2 regions of the Kitasatospora sp. NPDC096077 genome follow, and region 2 is predicted to be linked to the other one. Evidence: riboswitches for the same ligand, from Rfam matches in the RefSeq annotation. Region 2 holds a riboswitch; the other holds the start of a gene.
What was found. Region 2 has a riboswitch for cyclic di-AMP ahead of ABTZ03_RS16035 (M23 family metallopeptidase). Riboswitches for the same ligand answer to the same signal wherever they lie in the genome.
Positions count from the first base shown of each region.

Region 1 (7,754 bases), on a different contig from region 2:
CCGCCGGGCGCAGCCGGACCTCGGCGCCGGGACCGAGGTCGAGTGGCTGGACGGCCCCGAGGGCACCCTGGCCTTCCGGCGCGGCTCCTTCGTCTGCACGGTGAACACCACCGGCGAGCCGGTGCGGATCGCCGCCCCGGGCCGGCTGCTGCTCGCCTCGGCCGACCTCGTGGTCGAGGGCGGCGAGACGGTGCTCGCTCCGGACACCACCGGCTGGTGGGCGGTCTGACGTGGTTGCAATAGGCTCTGGGACCGTGACTACGGCGCGACTCTCAGACATCGCGGCACAGGCGGGGGTCAGCGAAGCCACCGTCTCCCGCGTGCTCAACGGCAAGGCGAACGTCTCCGCCGCCACCAGGCAGACCGTCCTGGCGGCGCTGGACGTGCTCGGCTACGAGCGGCCGACCCGGCTGCGCCAGCGCAGCGCCGGGCTGATCGGGCTGATCACACCGGAGTTGAGCAACCCGATCTTCCCCGCGCTGGCGCAGGTGATCGAGCAGGTGCTCAGCCGGCACGGGTTCACGCCGGTGCTCTGCACCCAGACCCCGGGCGGCTCCACCGAGGACGAACTGGTCGAGATGCTGGTGGACCGGGGCGTGGCGGGCATCGTCTTCGTCTCCGGACTGCACGCCGACTCCACGGCCGACCACGACCGCTACGCCCGACTGTCCGGGCGCGGGGTGCCGTTCGTGCTGATCAACGGCTACAGCGAGAAGATCGACGCGCCGTTCATCTCGCCGGACGACCGCTCCGCGATGTGGATGGCCGTCCAGCACCTGGCCGAACTCGGGCACGAGCGGATCGGCCTGGCGGTCGGGCAGCGGCGGTACGTGCCGGTGCTTCGCAAGATCGAGGGCTTCACGGCGGCGCTGCGCGAGGTGCTCGGGCTCGGTGCGGAGGAGGCCGAGGGGCTCGTCCACCACACGCTGTTCAGCGTGGAGGGCGGGCACGCCGCGGCCGGCGCGCTGCTCGACAAGGGCTGCACGGCGATCGTCTGCGGGAGCGACATGATGGCGCTCGGGGCGATCCGGGCGGTGCGCCAGCGCGGGCTGTCGGTGCCGCAGGACGTCTCGGTGGTCGGTTTCGACGACTCGCCGCTGATCGCCTTCACCGAGCCGCCGTTGACGACCATCCGGCAGCCGGTCGAGGCGATGGCGACGGCGGCGGTGGACGCCCTGCTGGAGGAGGTCGGCGGGAACGCCGCCCAGCGCGGGGAGTTCATGTTCCAGCCGGAGCTGGTGATGCGGGGGTCCACCGGGGCCTGCGCGCGCTGAGGCTGGTGGGTCGCGTCAACTGACGGGCCCCGGAGGGCGGTTGCCTTCCGGGGCCCGTTCGCGTGCGGTCCGGCTCAGCCCTCCTGGGCGGCCCGGGTCAGCCCTCCTGGGCGGTCGGGCGGTCGGTGCTGACCCGGTGGCCGTCGGCGGCGTCGCCGGTCCGGGTCCCGGTGCGGCGGCCGCGGGCCAGGTAGTCGCGGACCACCAGCTCGACGGCGTCCTGGGGGTTCTTGGTGCCGGAGAGCAGCATCGCGTCGATCGCGAGGTTCGCGTCGAGGGTGATGGTGACCTGGGCCATGGTGACTCCTCCTCGGGTGCAGAGCAGCAGCATGCCTGCCGGGGCGGGGTTTGACCATGCGGAGGCCGGTCTCCCGGGTACGCCGAAGCCCCGGGGAGAGCGACCAGACTCTTCCCGGGGCGGTCGGTGGACGGCTGACGACCGACAGTCGATGAAATCCGTCAGCTGTCAGTCGTCATCCGTCGGCTGTCGGCCGCACGCCGACCTCGGGCTCAGACCCGGCCGGCGAAGTCCGGGGCCCAGTTGGCGACGGTCTGGAGACGGACGCCCGAGCTCGGGTTGGCGGCCTCGACGTACTGGCCGTTGCCGATGTAGATGGCGACGTGGTAGACGCCGGAGTCCTGGCCGTTGTTCGACCAGAACAGCAGGTCGCCCGGCTGCAGGCTGTCCAGCGAGACGTGGGTGCTGGCGGCGGCCTGGTCGGCGGCGACGCGCGGGACGCTGATGCCCGCGGCGCGCAGCGCGGCCTGGGTCAGGCCGGAGCAGTCCCAACCGCCGTTGCCGGTGCCGCCGTAGACGTACGCCTGGCCGACCTTCGACTGGGCGAAGGAGACCGCGGCGGCCATGCTGCCGGTGGCGGCCGGGGCCGGGGTCTGGGTCTGGGTCTGGGGAGCCGGCTTGGCGGCGGGCTTGGCCGGCTTCGAGGTGGACGGCTTGCTCTGGTCGATCGGCTTGGCGTTCACGGCACCGCCGTTCGAGGCCTGGCCGGACTTCTGCGAGCGGTCGAACCAGGTGAAGTCGGAGCCGGACTTGGCGGTGCCGGAGGCCTGGCCGGCCTGGGCCGCGCCGCCGTCACCGAAGGTCAGCTGCTGACCCGGGTAGATGGTGTCCGGACCCTCGGTCAGGGTGCCGCGGTTGAGCTCGTAGAGCCGCTGCCAGCCGCCCTGGACGTTGTGCTTGTCGGCGATCGTGGACAGCCAGTCGCCGTCGACGACGGTGTAGCCGCCGGCCTGGGCCTGCGCCTGGCGCTTCTGGGCCCAGGTGCTGTCGGCGGATCCGGTGGACGGGGTGGCGGACGCGGAGTCACCGGAGGCCTGGGCCTGGTCCTGGGCGGGCGCGGCCGGCTTGGCGGGCTTCGCGGCCTGGGAGCCGCCCTGGGCGGGCTTGGCGGCGGGCTTGCTGGTGGCACCGGCGGCGGCACCGGTGGAGGCGCCGGCCGAGGTGTCGACGGACGCCGCGGCGCCGCCCTTGGTCAGCCCGGCCTGGACCGAGCAGACCGGCCAGGCGCCGGGGCCCTGCGAGGCGAGGACCTTCTCGGCGACGGCGATCTGCTGGTCCTTGGTGGCCTGGTTGGCCTGCGGGGCGTAGGCGGTGCCGCCGAAGGCGGCCCAGGTGCTGGAGGTGAACTGCAGGCCGCCGTAGAAGCCGTTGCCGGTGTTGATGCTCCAGTTGCCGGTGCTCTCGCACTGGGCGACCTTGTCCCAGGTGGAGACCGGGGCGGCGTTGGCGGTGCCGGTGGTGAGGCAGGGGACGGTGAGGCCGACGCCGGCGACGCCGAGGGCGGCGATGACGCGACGGGTGCGGCTGGACAGGCGGTTGCCGTTGGAAGGCAGCATGAAGACGCGGTCCTCTCCCACGCCTGCGAGGTGAGCTGTCGGATTCGGGCTGGAGTTGCCCGGCCGCGCTTCTGCGCGGCTTCACCCCTAGCCCTGGACCGTTTCCGGGAAATGGTCCGGGGCGACTTACCTGTGGTTCCCCCGCTCCTGCCGTGATGCGTTTTCGCGCTGCCAGGACATCCGACGGCAGGACTCGGCGTCGCGGATGAACTGGGTCCGTGTGGTCACGAACGGGGAGCACGTTAAGCAGACTTAAGTTCAAACTGCAAATACCTGTGATGCGCATCACGGTTTAGTGTGGAATGCCAAATGGGCCGTAATTCATGATCGAAATTGATCATTTACCGGCAATGTCGCGCTGGATTCTCATAACTGGCTCCGCCTCAGAAGTGAAGTGACGGAGTGTTGAAGCGCAATGGGGGCGTGCGGTGGAACCTGGGGAGCGACGGCGGAGCGCGGGCGCGACAGCGCGCGGGCTATTCATCGACAAAGGCGCCGGAAACGGACATTGCGCCGCATTGACCGCTTAACTCTCCTGCGGGGCAATCCGCGCACGCCGGAAGGGCCCGGAACGCGATCGTTCCGGGCCCTTCGGTGGTGTGGGGTGGCCGCGACGCCGTCGCGGGTGCGCGGACGGGCCTCCGTCAGCCCTCCACGGGCCCCTCGGCGGCCGCGTGGGCCCGCCGGGAGCCCTCCCCGGCGCCGACGGTGGTGGCGGCCTCCGCCTCGGCCTCGGCCAGCTCCTCGGCCGTCGGCGTCGGCAGGGCGGCCAGGTAGGTGGAGGCGATCAGCTGGCCGACGGCCGAGTAGGCGCCCAGCGGCGCGGCCGACGGGCAGCCGGTCTCCTCGGCGGCCGTGGCGAGCAGCTCGGAGTCCGCCTCCGGGCCGATCACCAGCGGGGCCAGCGCCGGACGCTGGGAGCCGGTCTCCTTGAGGTGGTTGACGGCCCCGGCGACCGAGCCGGGCACGTCGAGCGCCGCGGCGACGACCGGGACGGCCAGCCGGGCGGCCAGCAGCACGCCGGTGATCCCGGCCGCGGCGGCCGCCTCCTCGCCGCCGACGGTGGTAAGGACCACGCCGTCCGCGGCGGTCGCGATGGCGAACAGCCGGGCCCGGTCGGCCCGGGCCAGCCCGGCCTCGGACAGTCGTACGTGGACGGCCTCGGCGAGCAGCGGGTGCGGGCCCAGGGTGTCCGTGACGGTCGCGCCGTACTCGGCGGCGAGGGCGTGAAGCCCGGTCAGGAAGTCGTGCGGACCGGGCACCAGCGGCACCACGACGGGCGTCGGCAGTCCGGCCTCGGCGGCCGCCGCCAGCAGCTCCGCGACGGTGCGCTCCTCCGTGCTCCCGGTCTCGGCGCCGCCGGGCAGGTAGCCGACCGCGGCCTGGACGCCGGTGTGCTCGCTGCGGACGATCGAGAGCAACTCCTCGACGACCGAACGGGACTCGGGCCCCGCGGTCGCGGGTACGGCGAGCACCAGGGCCGGCGAGCCGGTGCGGATCTCGGGGCGCTCGGGGCGGCGGTGGCGCCCCCGCGCACGGGAACCTGGAGTGCGGACGGGCAGTGGCGCGCCCGGGATGGCTGCGGTGCTCATGCCGGAGATCGTAGGACATCGGCCCGTCAGGCCTGCAGTCGGCTGCCGTACGGGTTTCGGGTGGCCGTGGTGCGGAGGCCGTGTTCCTGCCGTGCGACTCCGGGCCGTTTGCCTACAATCCGGACATTCTTCGCTCAACGCCCGCACCAACCCCCGCAGTTGCCCTGACGTGTCCCGTGGGGCGGCGCGTTGCATGAGAGGCGCGTGAGATGTCTCACAGCCGGAGCCCGGGCTTGCGTTGGACTGACGGAGGGTCACGGAGGTGCGACTCCCGGCACTGGAAGATCAACATTCAGCGGGGGGTCGCTCACGGCCGGTTATGGACGACTCGTCGATTCAATCGGCTATGTCCGTTTACGTACCGTCAGGAGAAGGGTCCGTGAAGAGTTCGCGGCGACCGTAAAAAGCCCCGTGCACCTGCAATGTCCCGTGCTGATGCACGTGCACTACGGCTATCATCGCGTCAAGTGAGGCGTTGTACCGGGCCGGTACGGGGCCGGTCCGTTCGTTCGGCGGGTGCCGGGGGCGCCGCGCTGGACGACAACTCCGGAGCTCTTCGGGAGACTTCTATGCACGACTCGCAGGACACGCACGGCTCGAACCACACCTACAACGGGATGGCCGCCGCCGACCTCCAGGGGGTGGTCTGGCAGAAGAGCCGGCACAGCAACTCCCAGGGCAACTGCGTCGAGTTCGCGGCCCTTCCGGGCGGCGACGTCGCGATGCGCAACTCGCGCTTCCCGGACGGTCCGGCGCTCATCTACACCCGGGCCGAGATCGCCGCGCTGCTGCTGGGTGCCAAGGACGGGGAGTTCGACCACCTGGCGGTCTGACCGGCTGCCTGCTCCACCATCGGGGGGCCGTCGTGGGTGCTGACACCACGACGGCCTTTTTTGTCGCCGTCCCCGACTCCGCTGCACCGGGGGCTGCTCCGGGGGCCGCTGCGGGCCGGGCGTGTCCGGGGGTGCTGGAGCGGGTAGCCGACGGCGCGGGGAGTCCGCGGCGGGGCCGGTGGCCGCCGTGGAGCGGCGGCGGTGCGAGCCGCAGGAGCCGCAGGGGTCGTGCGAGCCGCGGGAGCTGTCGGCCGGTCCGGAGCGGGGCCCGGCTGAAGGCCCCGGGGAGTGGTCCTCCCGGGTCGTCCCTCGGTCGGCCGTGCGCCGTGCGGCGCTAGGCCGAGCGCCGGTGCCGTCCACCGATGTCGACCCGTCCGTCCAGTGGGCGGCCGGTCGGCCCGCAGACGTCGAGTCCGCTGCCGTCGAGCCCGCCGCCGGCCGACTCCGCCTCGAACATGGCCCAGACCACCTTGCCGCTGCCCAGCGGGTGCCAGCCCCAGGAGCGGCTGAACGACTCCACCAGGTGCAGTCCGCGGCCGGATTCGGCGACGAAGTCCGCCTCCCGGGCCACCGGGCCGGTGCTGCTCGGATCGCTCACCGCGCAGACCACCTGGGGTGCGCGGTGCACCAGGCTTATTCGGATCGGAAGCCGCCCGTCCGCGGTCGGCTGTGTGGGAAAGTCGAACTCGCCCAGGGCGCCGCCCGACGGGTCGGGCCGTGCGCCGATCGCATGCCGGAGCGCGTTGGTCACGAGCTCCGAGGCGACCAGCGCGACGTCGTCGAACAGCTCCATCAGGCCCCAGCGCTGGAGAGCGGTCCGGGCGAAGTCGCGAGCGGTTCTCACGGCTTCGAAGCGAGGAGCGAGCGTGCAGGTGACCACATGGGGGTCAACTGCCAAAGCCGTACCGGTGCTCATGAAGAGCTCCTCCCATAAGGGGGCGGACACGGCTGGACCCGCCGGGGTCATGCCGGTCACCTCCGACTCGCTCGGCCGCTCGGCCGCCCCTTCGACCAGGCGCGCGCGCACTCGAACGCCCGATGGCGCGGGGACGCCGTCGGGTCGGTGCACGGAGTCACGCTCGGGGTCGACGCGGAGCCCGCGGGATTGCCAGGGATGTGCAGGTGCACGTGCACCATGGTGGTGTGCGCTCACTGCAGATGCAAGAGTCGATTCACGTGCAGTCGCACTATTGGCATATGCAAGCGCCGGATGCACGTGCATCCTGGTGCGCGGAGTGTGGAACTGATAGGAACATCCGTCAGTATCGGCACCGTGAGCGCTCAACTGATGGCAGACTGTGCGCTGTTTGCCCTAGGTGGAGGTTTCGACCGCATGACCACAGTTCAGCCGGGCGGCGGCTCGATGGTCCGCCGGATCCTCCTCGGCTCGCAGCTGCGTCGCCTGCGAGAGGCACGCGGCATCACCCGTGAGGATGCGGGCTACGCGATCCGCGCGTCCGAGTCCAAGATCAGTCGCATGGAGCTCGGCCGGGTCAGCTTCAAGGAGCGGGACGTCGCCGACCTGCTCAGTCTCTACGGCGTGGACGACGGCCTGGAGCGGGAAGCCCTGCTCGGGCTGGTCCGCGAGGCCAACAAGTCCGGTTGGTGGCACAGCTTCAACGACGTGCTGCCGGGCTGGTTCCAGACCTACGTCGGCCTGGAGGAGGCCGCCCAGCTGATCCGCACCTACGAGGTGCAGTTCATCCCCGGACTGCTGCAGTCCGAGGAGTACGCACGGGCGGTTTTCGGCCAGAGTCGGCCGGTCATCAGCGAGGAGGAGGTGGAGCGGCGGGTCAGCCTCCGGCTGCGCCGCCAGAAGCTGCTGACCGAGGGCACCAGCCCACGCCTGTGGGCGGTGATCGACGAGGCCGCGCTGCGTCGGCCGGTCGGCGGGCCCAAGGTGATGCGCGGCCAGGTGCAGTACCTGATCGACGTCGCCGAGCAGGCCAACGTGGTGATCCAGGTCATGCCGTTCCGGTTCGGCGCCCACGCGGGCGAGTCCGGGGCGTTCACGATCCTGCGCTTCCCGGAGCAGGACCTCGCGGACGTGGTCTACCTGGAGCAGCTCACCAGTGCGTTGTACCTGGACAAGCGCGACGACGTGGACGCGTACATCCAGGTCATGGAGCGGCTCTGCGTGGACAGTCTCACGCCGGAGCGCACGATAGACCTGCTCTCCTCGATCCTGAAGGAGCGCTGAT
Region 1 is NZ_JBEOSV010000009.1:192,416-200,169, forward strand. Features, by position in the region: gene ABTZ03_RS12120 (glycoside hydrolase family 13 protein) at 1-229, shown strand, start outside; gene ABTZ03_RS12125 (LacI family DNA-binding transcriptional regulator) at 255-1,274, shown strand; gene ABTZ03_RS12130 (hypothetical protein) at 1,372-1,572, opposite strand; gene ABTZ03_RS12135 (transglycosylase family protein) at 1,785-3,128, opposite strand; cyclic di-AMP (ydaO/yuaA leader) riboswitch at 3,136-3,298, opposite strand; gene ABTZ03_RS12140 (hypothetical protein) at 3,773-4,720, opposite strand; gene ABTZ03_RS12145 (DUF397 domain-containing protein) at 5,290-5,553, shown strand; gene ABTZ03_RS12150 (ATP-binding protein) at 5,888-6,469, opposite strand; gene ABTZ03_RS12155 (Sco1979 family transcriptional regulator) at 6,887-7,753, shown strand.
Region 1: it holds a riboswitch for cyclic di-AMP, as region 2 does, so the genes downstream of both, ABTZ03_RS12135 (transglycosylase family protein) here and ABTZ03_RS16035 (M23 family metallopeptidase) in region 2, are expected to answer to the same signal.

Region 2 (7,754 bases):
GGACCGCCTGCTGCTGCGGCAGGTGGGTGCGCACCTCCGGCTCGGCGGCCGTCAGCAGCCGGGTGACGCCCTCGTCCAGGTCCCGGCCCGGCACCTCCACCAGGCCGTCGCTGAACAACAGCAGCGAATCGCCGTGCGCCAGCCGCCCCTCCACCGCCGGGTACGGCGCCCCCGGCACCAGCCCCAGTGCCGGACCGCCGTGCTCCGACGGCAGCCAGCCGTTCCTCCGGCAGAACCGCACCGGCGGCGGATGACCCGCGTTGAACAGCCGGTAGCGGCCGGTCGCCGGGTGCAGCGCCAGGTGGACGGCGGTCGCGAAGTCGTCCTCCCAGCCCATCCGCACCAGGTGGTCGTTGGCGGCCGGCAGGAAGGCCTCCGGCGGCACCCGGCCCAGCAGCATCCCGAAGGCACCGGACAGATGGGTCGACCGGGCCGCCGCCCGGCTGCCCTTGCCCGACACGTCCACCAGCACCAGCTCCAGCAGGTCCTCCTCCGGGCGGTGGGCGCACAGCAGGAAGTCCCCCGAGAACGAGGCGTCCCCGGCCGGGGCCAGCGCGCTGTCGAAGTGCCAGTCCAGCAGCCGCTCCGGCAGCCGGGCCAGCGTCCGGTTGTGCTCCGCCAGCTCCAGCAGCATCGAGTCGCCCTGGGTGCCGCGCAGCCCCAGCCGGTGCCGGAAACGGTTCGCCGTCAGCACCGTGGCCCCGGTCGCGGCCAGCACCACCGTCACCCCCCAGCGCACCCCGCGCGGGTCCTGCACCACCGCGCCCAGCCCGCTGCCCGCCAGCGCCGCACACACCAGCACCAGCAACTGCCCCCGCCGCAGCACCATCCCGCCCACCACCAACGGCAGCACCAGGGCCGACGGCGGCCACCCGTACGGCAACAGCAGCGGCAGCACCCCCAGCACCACCGTCAGCGCGAACAGCAGCCCCAACGCCACCCGCCCCGCCCGGACGTCCCCGTCCAGCAACCGCCCGTACCACCGCCGCACCCTTGCTATCAGTGCGGGCACCCGGAACCTCCGCGAAGGCGTGGGCGGTCCCCTGTCATGACCACCAGTCAGCCCGGCCACACTAACCCGTCCACCCCCACCCCCCACGGCGTCCCTCCCCACCACCCCGGGCCGCCCTGTCCTGCGGCGCTGCCCCCACCGCGTGGCGTTTCCCCCTGCCGCCGGTCGCGCGCCTGCCCCGGTCCGGCTCGCGCCTCTTCCCCGCCCCGCTGCCTCCCTCCCCGCTGCGTGGCGCTGCCCCTGCTGCCGGTGCCGCGCCCACTCCGGTGCGGCTCGCCCCTCCTTCCATCGGGCCTCGGCTGCGTCCGCCCACCCCCGTGAGCCCTGCTGCCGGCAGCCGCCACGCACTTCACGCTGCGCAGGAAGTCGGCCAGACCGACTTCCTGCGCGGGCGCCGGTGCTCTGATCGCCTGTGGACTGCCTGCGGCGCGAGAAGTCGACAGGCCCGACTTCTCGTGTTGATCAGCCCGCGTGGTGAGTGGTTCCCCAGGCGAGTGGTGGCTGTTGCCGCCTGCCGTGGGAAGTCGGCTCGGCCGACTTCTCGTGCTCGGGCCCGCTGCCGTGGCCGGGCTGGGGGTTGCTAGTCCTTCGCCGGCCGGGGCCAGGAGTGGAGGCCCGTGGTGAGGGTGGTGATGAGGCGGTCGTGGGTGGTGGTGAGGTCCTCGGTGAGTTGGAAGGCACCGGTGATGGACAGCGAGGCGAAGCCGTGGGCGAGGGAGCGGACGGTGCGGGCCGCGTGGATCGCCTCGGAGCCGTCGAGGCCGTAGCCGCGGAGGACGGCGATGATGACGCCGACCAGGCGGGTGGCGGCGCGGGTGAGGTCCTCGTCGGGCTGCGGGGCCTGGGGGAGGGCGGTGTAGCGGTGCGGGTGGCGGGTGGCGTAGGCCTGGTAGGCGCGCAGGACGGCGGTGACCGCGTCGTCCCCGCTGCGGCCGACGGCGGCTTCGGCCAGTCGGTCGGCGAGTTCCTCGGTGACCCGGACGGCGATGAGCCGCCGTAGTTCGGCGAGCCCGCCGCTGACGTGCTTGTACAGCGAGGGGGTGGCGACCCCGGCGCGGGCGGCGACGGAGGCGAGGGTGAGGGCCTCGGTGCCCTGGTCGTCGATGAGGGCGAGGGCGTGGTCGACGACCTGCTCGGGGGTCAGTCCTACGCGGGGCATGGTGGTGGGCTCTCCGGGGGGCGAGGGGTCAGGCGAGTTCGGCGAGGAAGGGCAGCAGGGCGTCGGCGACGGCCCGCGGGTTGTCGGCCATCGGGTAGTGCCCGGACCCCTCGATCATGACCTTCCGCGCGCCGAGCTTCTCGGCCTGGAGGTCGGCGACGGCCTCGGGCTTCGGGAAGTCGGGGTCCTTGCTGCCCATCAGCACCAGGGCGGGGCAGCGGACGGCCGCGCACCAGCCGATCGGCGCGGAGTCGCCGGTGACGTGGCCTCGGGTGGCGGTCCTGCGGCCGGGGGTGTGCAGGGCGGCGACCAGCCCGTCCACGTAGCCGTCGAGGTCGGCGGGGCGGGGGCCGGGGAAGGCCATCTTGCGGAGGTAGTAGCCCCAGATGCCGGGCCACCGGACCATCGCGGCGCCCATCACGACCATGACGCCCTTCATCAGGGCGTTGGCCCGGTGCTCGACGAAGGCGTCGATCAGCGCGATCCCGGCGACCCGCTGGGGGGCGTCCCCGGCGATCTTGACGACGGTCGCCCCGGTGTAGGACTGGCCGACCAGGACGGCCCGTTCGATGCCGAGGTGGTCGAGCAGGGCGAGGACGTCGGTGGCGACGGCGGCGGGGCTGTAGTCGTCCCAGGCGATCGAGGACTCGCCGAAGCCGCGCACGTCCATGGTGACGACCCGGTGCCCGGCCGCGGTGAGCAGCGGGTGCAGGTGCCGGTAGGCGCGGCGGGAGTCGAGCATTCCGGGGAGCAGGACGACGGGGGTGCCGTCGCCCTGCCGGGTGTCGTCGTACGCGAGCCGGCCGCCGGTGACGTCGAGGTACTGGGTGCTCGGGGTGGTGGTGCCGTTCATGGTGGGCCTCCGCTGGCTCGCTCGTTGCTGCCGATAGCCATAAAGCTAAGGCTAATAGCCTTAGCCGTCAAGCCCTCGCGAAAGCCTCCGGCAACCCCGGGCGACCCCGCTCAGGGCCCCTCGACCCGGAACGGGTCGTGCTCGCTGAGCAGCTTCTCCAGCCGGGCCTGGTCGACCCGGGCGACGGTGTCCGTGGACTCCTGCCGGTCCCGGATCACCTTGGCCAGCGTGAACGAGGAGGTGACGGTGTAGAGGAGGCCGATCCCGAGGAAGGCCCGGGTCCAGCCGCCGACGGGCAGGTAGGCGATCCCGGCGGCGAGGGCCACGGCCGAGATGGCGAAGGAGAGGACGGCCTGGGCGTAGTACGCGGCCGTGGTGCGTGACTGCATCGGTGCGCTCATGGCGTCAGGATGCGGGCGTCCGGCCGGATCGCACATGAGTAGGAGTACTCAGATGGGGCCGGTTGATTGAAGGGTCGTTCGTTGACGTCCGATCACCTGGTCCACAGCCGTCCCGGACGGATGGCTTGGAATCAGAGCCTCCTAGGATTAACGTTTGATAACGCAGCGCGGTCGTCAACGCCGTACCCAGACGGCACCGTGCGCCGTCGCCTAATCCCGCCGACCGGCCTCCGGGCAGGTCAGGGAGCCGGGGAACCACGTTCCTTGGGGTGAATCGGCGGGGCCCCGGCCCGGCCGTAGGAGACCTTCCTGCTCCGAACCCGTCAGCTAACCCGGTAGGCGCGAAGGAAGGAAAGGAGCGCGCCTCCGTGGCGTCGACGCACACCCCGGCACACCCGGCCGGCCCCGCAGCCGGTACCCAGCTCCTCGACCACCCCGTCCCGGACAGCCCCGAGGCGCTCGCACCGGAGGCCGAGGCCAACCGCCACCGGATGCCGCGTCAGACCCGCGGAGCCTCCCCGCTGCTCGGCGTCACCGCCGTCGCCGCCACCCTGGGCGCCACCGGCTTCGCCTCCGCGACCCCGGCCGCCGCGCCCGCCATCGAGGCCCAGGACGAGATCCCGGTCGCCCTGGCCGCCGACCCCGGCCTGGCGCTCGCCGCCCGGATCCAGCAGCAGGCCGACGGCCAGCGCACCGCCGCCGAGGAGACCGCCCGCGTGCAGGCCGCGCAGGAGGCGGAGGCCAAGGCCGCCGCCAAGGAGGCTGAGGCCAAGCGCGCCGCCGAGGAGGCCGAGCGGGTCAAGGCCGCCGCCCTCACCCTGCCGGTGAAGGACTACAGCCTCTCCGCCCACTACGGCCAGAGCGCCCGCTACTGGGCCCACCTGCACACCGGCCTGGACTTCGCCGCCGACACCGGCACCGCGGTCCACGCGGTCGGCCAGGGCACCATCACCTCGGCCGGCTGGTCCGGCGCGTACGGCTACCGGATCGTCGAGACCCTGCCCGACGGCACCGAGATCTGGTACTGCCACCTCTCCTCGATCATCAAGGGCTCCGGCAAGGTGACCGCCGGCCAGCAGATCGGCAAGGTCGGCGCGACCGGCAACGTGACCGGCCCGCACCTGCACCTGGAGGTCCGCCCCGGCGGCGGCGCCCCGGTCGACCCGGAGCCCTGGCTCCAGCAGCACGGCCTCAACCCGTGACCCGGTGAACCCGTAGCGGTCGGCAGTCGGCAGTCGGCAGTCGGCAGTCGGCGGTCGGCTGCCGGCGAACCCGTAGTCGAAGGCCCCGGACGCACGCGCGCACGCACGCGCGCACGCACGCGCGCACGCACGCGCGCACGCACGCGCGTCCGGGGCCTTCGCGGCACCTCACTCCGCCGGCAGCTGTGCCAGGTACGCGTCGATCTCCGCCGTCCCCGGCTCCGGCGCGAGCTCCGGGAACTCCTCGACCAGCAGCCGCGGCAGCCCGGGCACCGTCCACTCGCCGAGCAGGTCGAGCGCCGCTTCGGCCGCCGCCTCCTCGAACTCCTCGAAGCCCCCGGTCAGTTCGTCCGGCATCGGCCGCCCCAGCGCGTTCAGCTCGGCCAGGTTGCGGTAGCTGCGCCGCATCAGGCCCTGCTCCAGCAGCCGCCGCGCGCCGTCGGTGGCCATGCCGACCGACAGCACCCGGCCCGGCGCCCACCAGCCCTGCTCGTCCGGGTCGTCCAGCCATCCGGTCGGCGTCAGCGCCTGGTACCCGGCCAGGCGCTCGTCCTCGGTCAGTCCGGCGAAGCCCGCCAGCCAGTCCCGGACGGCTGCCGGGTCGGTCACGTCCACGTCGTGCGCGTGCAGCAGCACCGCGTACAGCCGGGGCCAGGTCACCAGGTCGGCGCGGTGCAGCAGCCCGACCGCCACCTCGCCCTGCCACTCGGCTTCGGCGTGCAGCCGCTCCTGCCGCTTGGCGTTGAGCCGCTTCGCGGCCCGCTGGTGGTCGACCAGCAGCCGCACCGCCTCGCCGTAGGCCAGCGGGTCCTGTTCCGGGGCGGGCTGGACGTAGAGGTGGAGCCGCTCGTACAGCAGGTGCTCCACCGCGGCGGAGGTCAGTTCGGGCCAGCCGTCGTGCATCCTGCCGTCGCCCAGTTCCAGCAGCGCGAGCACCGTGCGCAGCGGCTCCTCGGCCACCGGCGCCCGGTCCTCTCCGGCCGCCCAGGCGAGCAGGTCGGCGGCCCTGGTGCGCGGGGCGAGCCGCAGGTCTTCGTCGTTCATGTTCGAAACGGTAACCGCCGGGCGCGGGTAGGGTCGGCAGCCATGATCCCCGTGCGACTCACCGGCCCCCGGTTGGCCATCCGCGAGTACCACCACACCCCGGAGGAAGTGGACGCGCTGCACGCGCTGTTCGGGGACCCGGAGGTGACCCGCTACCTGCCCTTCGAGCCGCGCGACCGGGAGACCTGCGCCGACCAGATCGAGCTCTACCTGGAGGAGGCGATGGCCGAGTCGCGGGACACCTACCGGCTCGCCGTGGTCCGGCGGGAGGACGCCGAGGACCCGGCGGAGGCGGTGCCGGTCGCGCACGCCAGCCTCACCCTCGGCACCTACCGCTCCGCCCGCCTCGGCTACGTGCTGAGCCGCCCGGTCTGGGGCCTGGGCTACGCGGGTGAGATCGCCGGACTGCTCTGCGGGTTCTCCTTCGACGTGCTCGGCCTGCACCGGCTGGCCGCCCGGGTCGACGTGGACAACGCCGCCTCGGCCAAGGTGCTCACCCGGCTCGGCTTCCAGTTGGAGGGGCACGTCCGGCACGACCTGTACAAGGGCGGCGTCTGGAGCGACTCGTACCAGTACTCGCTGCTCGCCGACGAGTGGTCCGGCCCGCCGGCCAGGCAGCCACGGCCGGGGGGTTAACCCCACCCCCGGTCCGCCGGTCCGCCGGATGTTTGCCGGGCCGGGCCCGGGCCAGACTTGAACACGTCAGCGAGTGGTCGGGAACGCGAGTACGAGGGGCCGTGAGCCGGGAGATGAGCAGCAGCGGAAGCACGCTGGGTCGCGAGTGGGACGTCCCGGGCGGTTACGGCGACGGGGGAACGGGTCCGGCCCGGGCCCGCCGCACCGCGCAGCCGCCGGGCTTCTGGCGGGCGCCGTTCTCCGGGTACTACTACCGCGAGGTCGGCTACGTGCTCGCCGGGCTGCCGCTGGCCATCGTCGGCTTCGCCGTCGCGATCATCCTGTTCTGCTTCGGCCTCGGCACCGTCGTCACGGTCCTCGGCCTGCCGGTGCTGGCCGGCCTGACCAGCGCCGCCCGGGGCATGGGCCGGGCCGAGCGGGCCCGGGTGCGCGGGATGCTCGCCCTGGACGTGCCCGGCCCGGCGCCGGTGCGCCAGGTGCGCGAGGGCGGCTGGGGCGCGATCACCGCGCGGCTGGCGGACGGGGCGGGCTGGAAGGCCGTGCTGCACCAGGTGGTGATGTTCCCCTGGGCGATCTTCAGCTTCACCATGACGCTGGTGTTCCTGCTGCTGGGCTGGGCGATGGCGCTCTACCCGCTCTACCACTGGGTGTTCCCGCGCTACACCTCCTGGCGCGGCTACCAGCTGTTCGACTTCACCGACAGCCACCACGTCCGGCACGCCTACTACATCGAGGGCGCCGGGCAGATCGCCGCGTTCTCGGCGGTCGGGGTGCTGCTGGTCTTCCTGACGCCGTGGTTGGTCCGCGGTCTGACCAATGTCAACCGGGCCGCCGCCCGGGGCCTGCTCGGCGGCTGAGCGACCTCCTGTCCCTTCAAGCCCCGTCCCGTCCCGTCCGTGCTCCGGATGCGGGCGGGACGGGCCCGTGTTCGGATGACCGGGTGATCACCGCCCCCGGAGCGGACCCGGACGTCCTGGTCACCTCCCGTCCGCTGGACGAGTACTGCGCCCTGTTCGGCCTGACCCGGGCCGGCCTCGCCGCCCTGCCCGGCCCGCTGCTGGACTGCCCGGGCGGCGCGGCGGGCCTGGCCGCCGAGGCCCGCGAGCTGGGCTGCCGGGTGATCGCGGTGGACCCGGCGTACGCGCTGCCGCCGCCCGAGGTCACGGCCCGGGCGCTGGCCGCCCGGGCGGCGATGGCCGTCGCGATGGCCGCCCGCCCCCAGCTGTACCCCTCGTCCCGGCCGGACCGCCCGTTCCGTCCGGAGCGCTACCTGCGCAGCTGGGACCGCGCCCGCCGGCTGTTCACCGCCGACGCGGCCGCCCACCCCCAGCGCTACCTGGCCGCCGCGCTGCCCCGACTGCCCTTCGCGGACGGCGTCTTCGCGCTCACCCTGAGCAGCCACCTGATCTTCGCCTACCCCGAACTGTTCGACCTGGAGCGCCAGTTG
Region 2 is NZ_JBEOSV010000014.1:126,273-134,026, forward strand. Features, by position in the region: gene ABTZ03_RS16015 (PP2C family protein-serine/threonine phosphatase) at 1-1,012, opposite strand, end outside; gene ABTZ03_RS16020 (TetR/AcrR family transcriptional regulator) at 1,593-2,171, opposite strand; gene ABTZ03_RS16025 (alpha/beta fold hydrolase) at 2,200-3,024, opposite strand; gene ABTZ03_RS16030 (YiaA/YiaB family inner membrane protein) at 3,135-3,425, opposite strand; cyclic di-AMP (ydaO/yuaA leader) riboswitch at 3,623-3,781, shown strand; gene ABTZ03_RS16035 (M23 family metallopeptidase) at 3,794-4,627, shown strand; gene ABTZ03_RS16040 (hypothetical protein) at 4,796-5,671, opposite strand; gene ABTZ03_RS16045 (GNAT family N-acetyltransferase) at 5,714-6,307, shown strand; gene ABTZ03_RS16050 (sensor domain-containing protein) at 6,421-7,164, shown strand; gene ABTZ03_RS16055 (hypothetical protein) at 7,248-7,754, shown strand, end outside.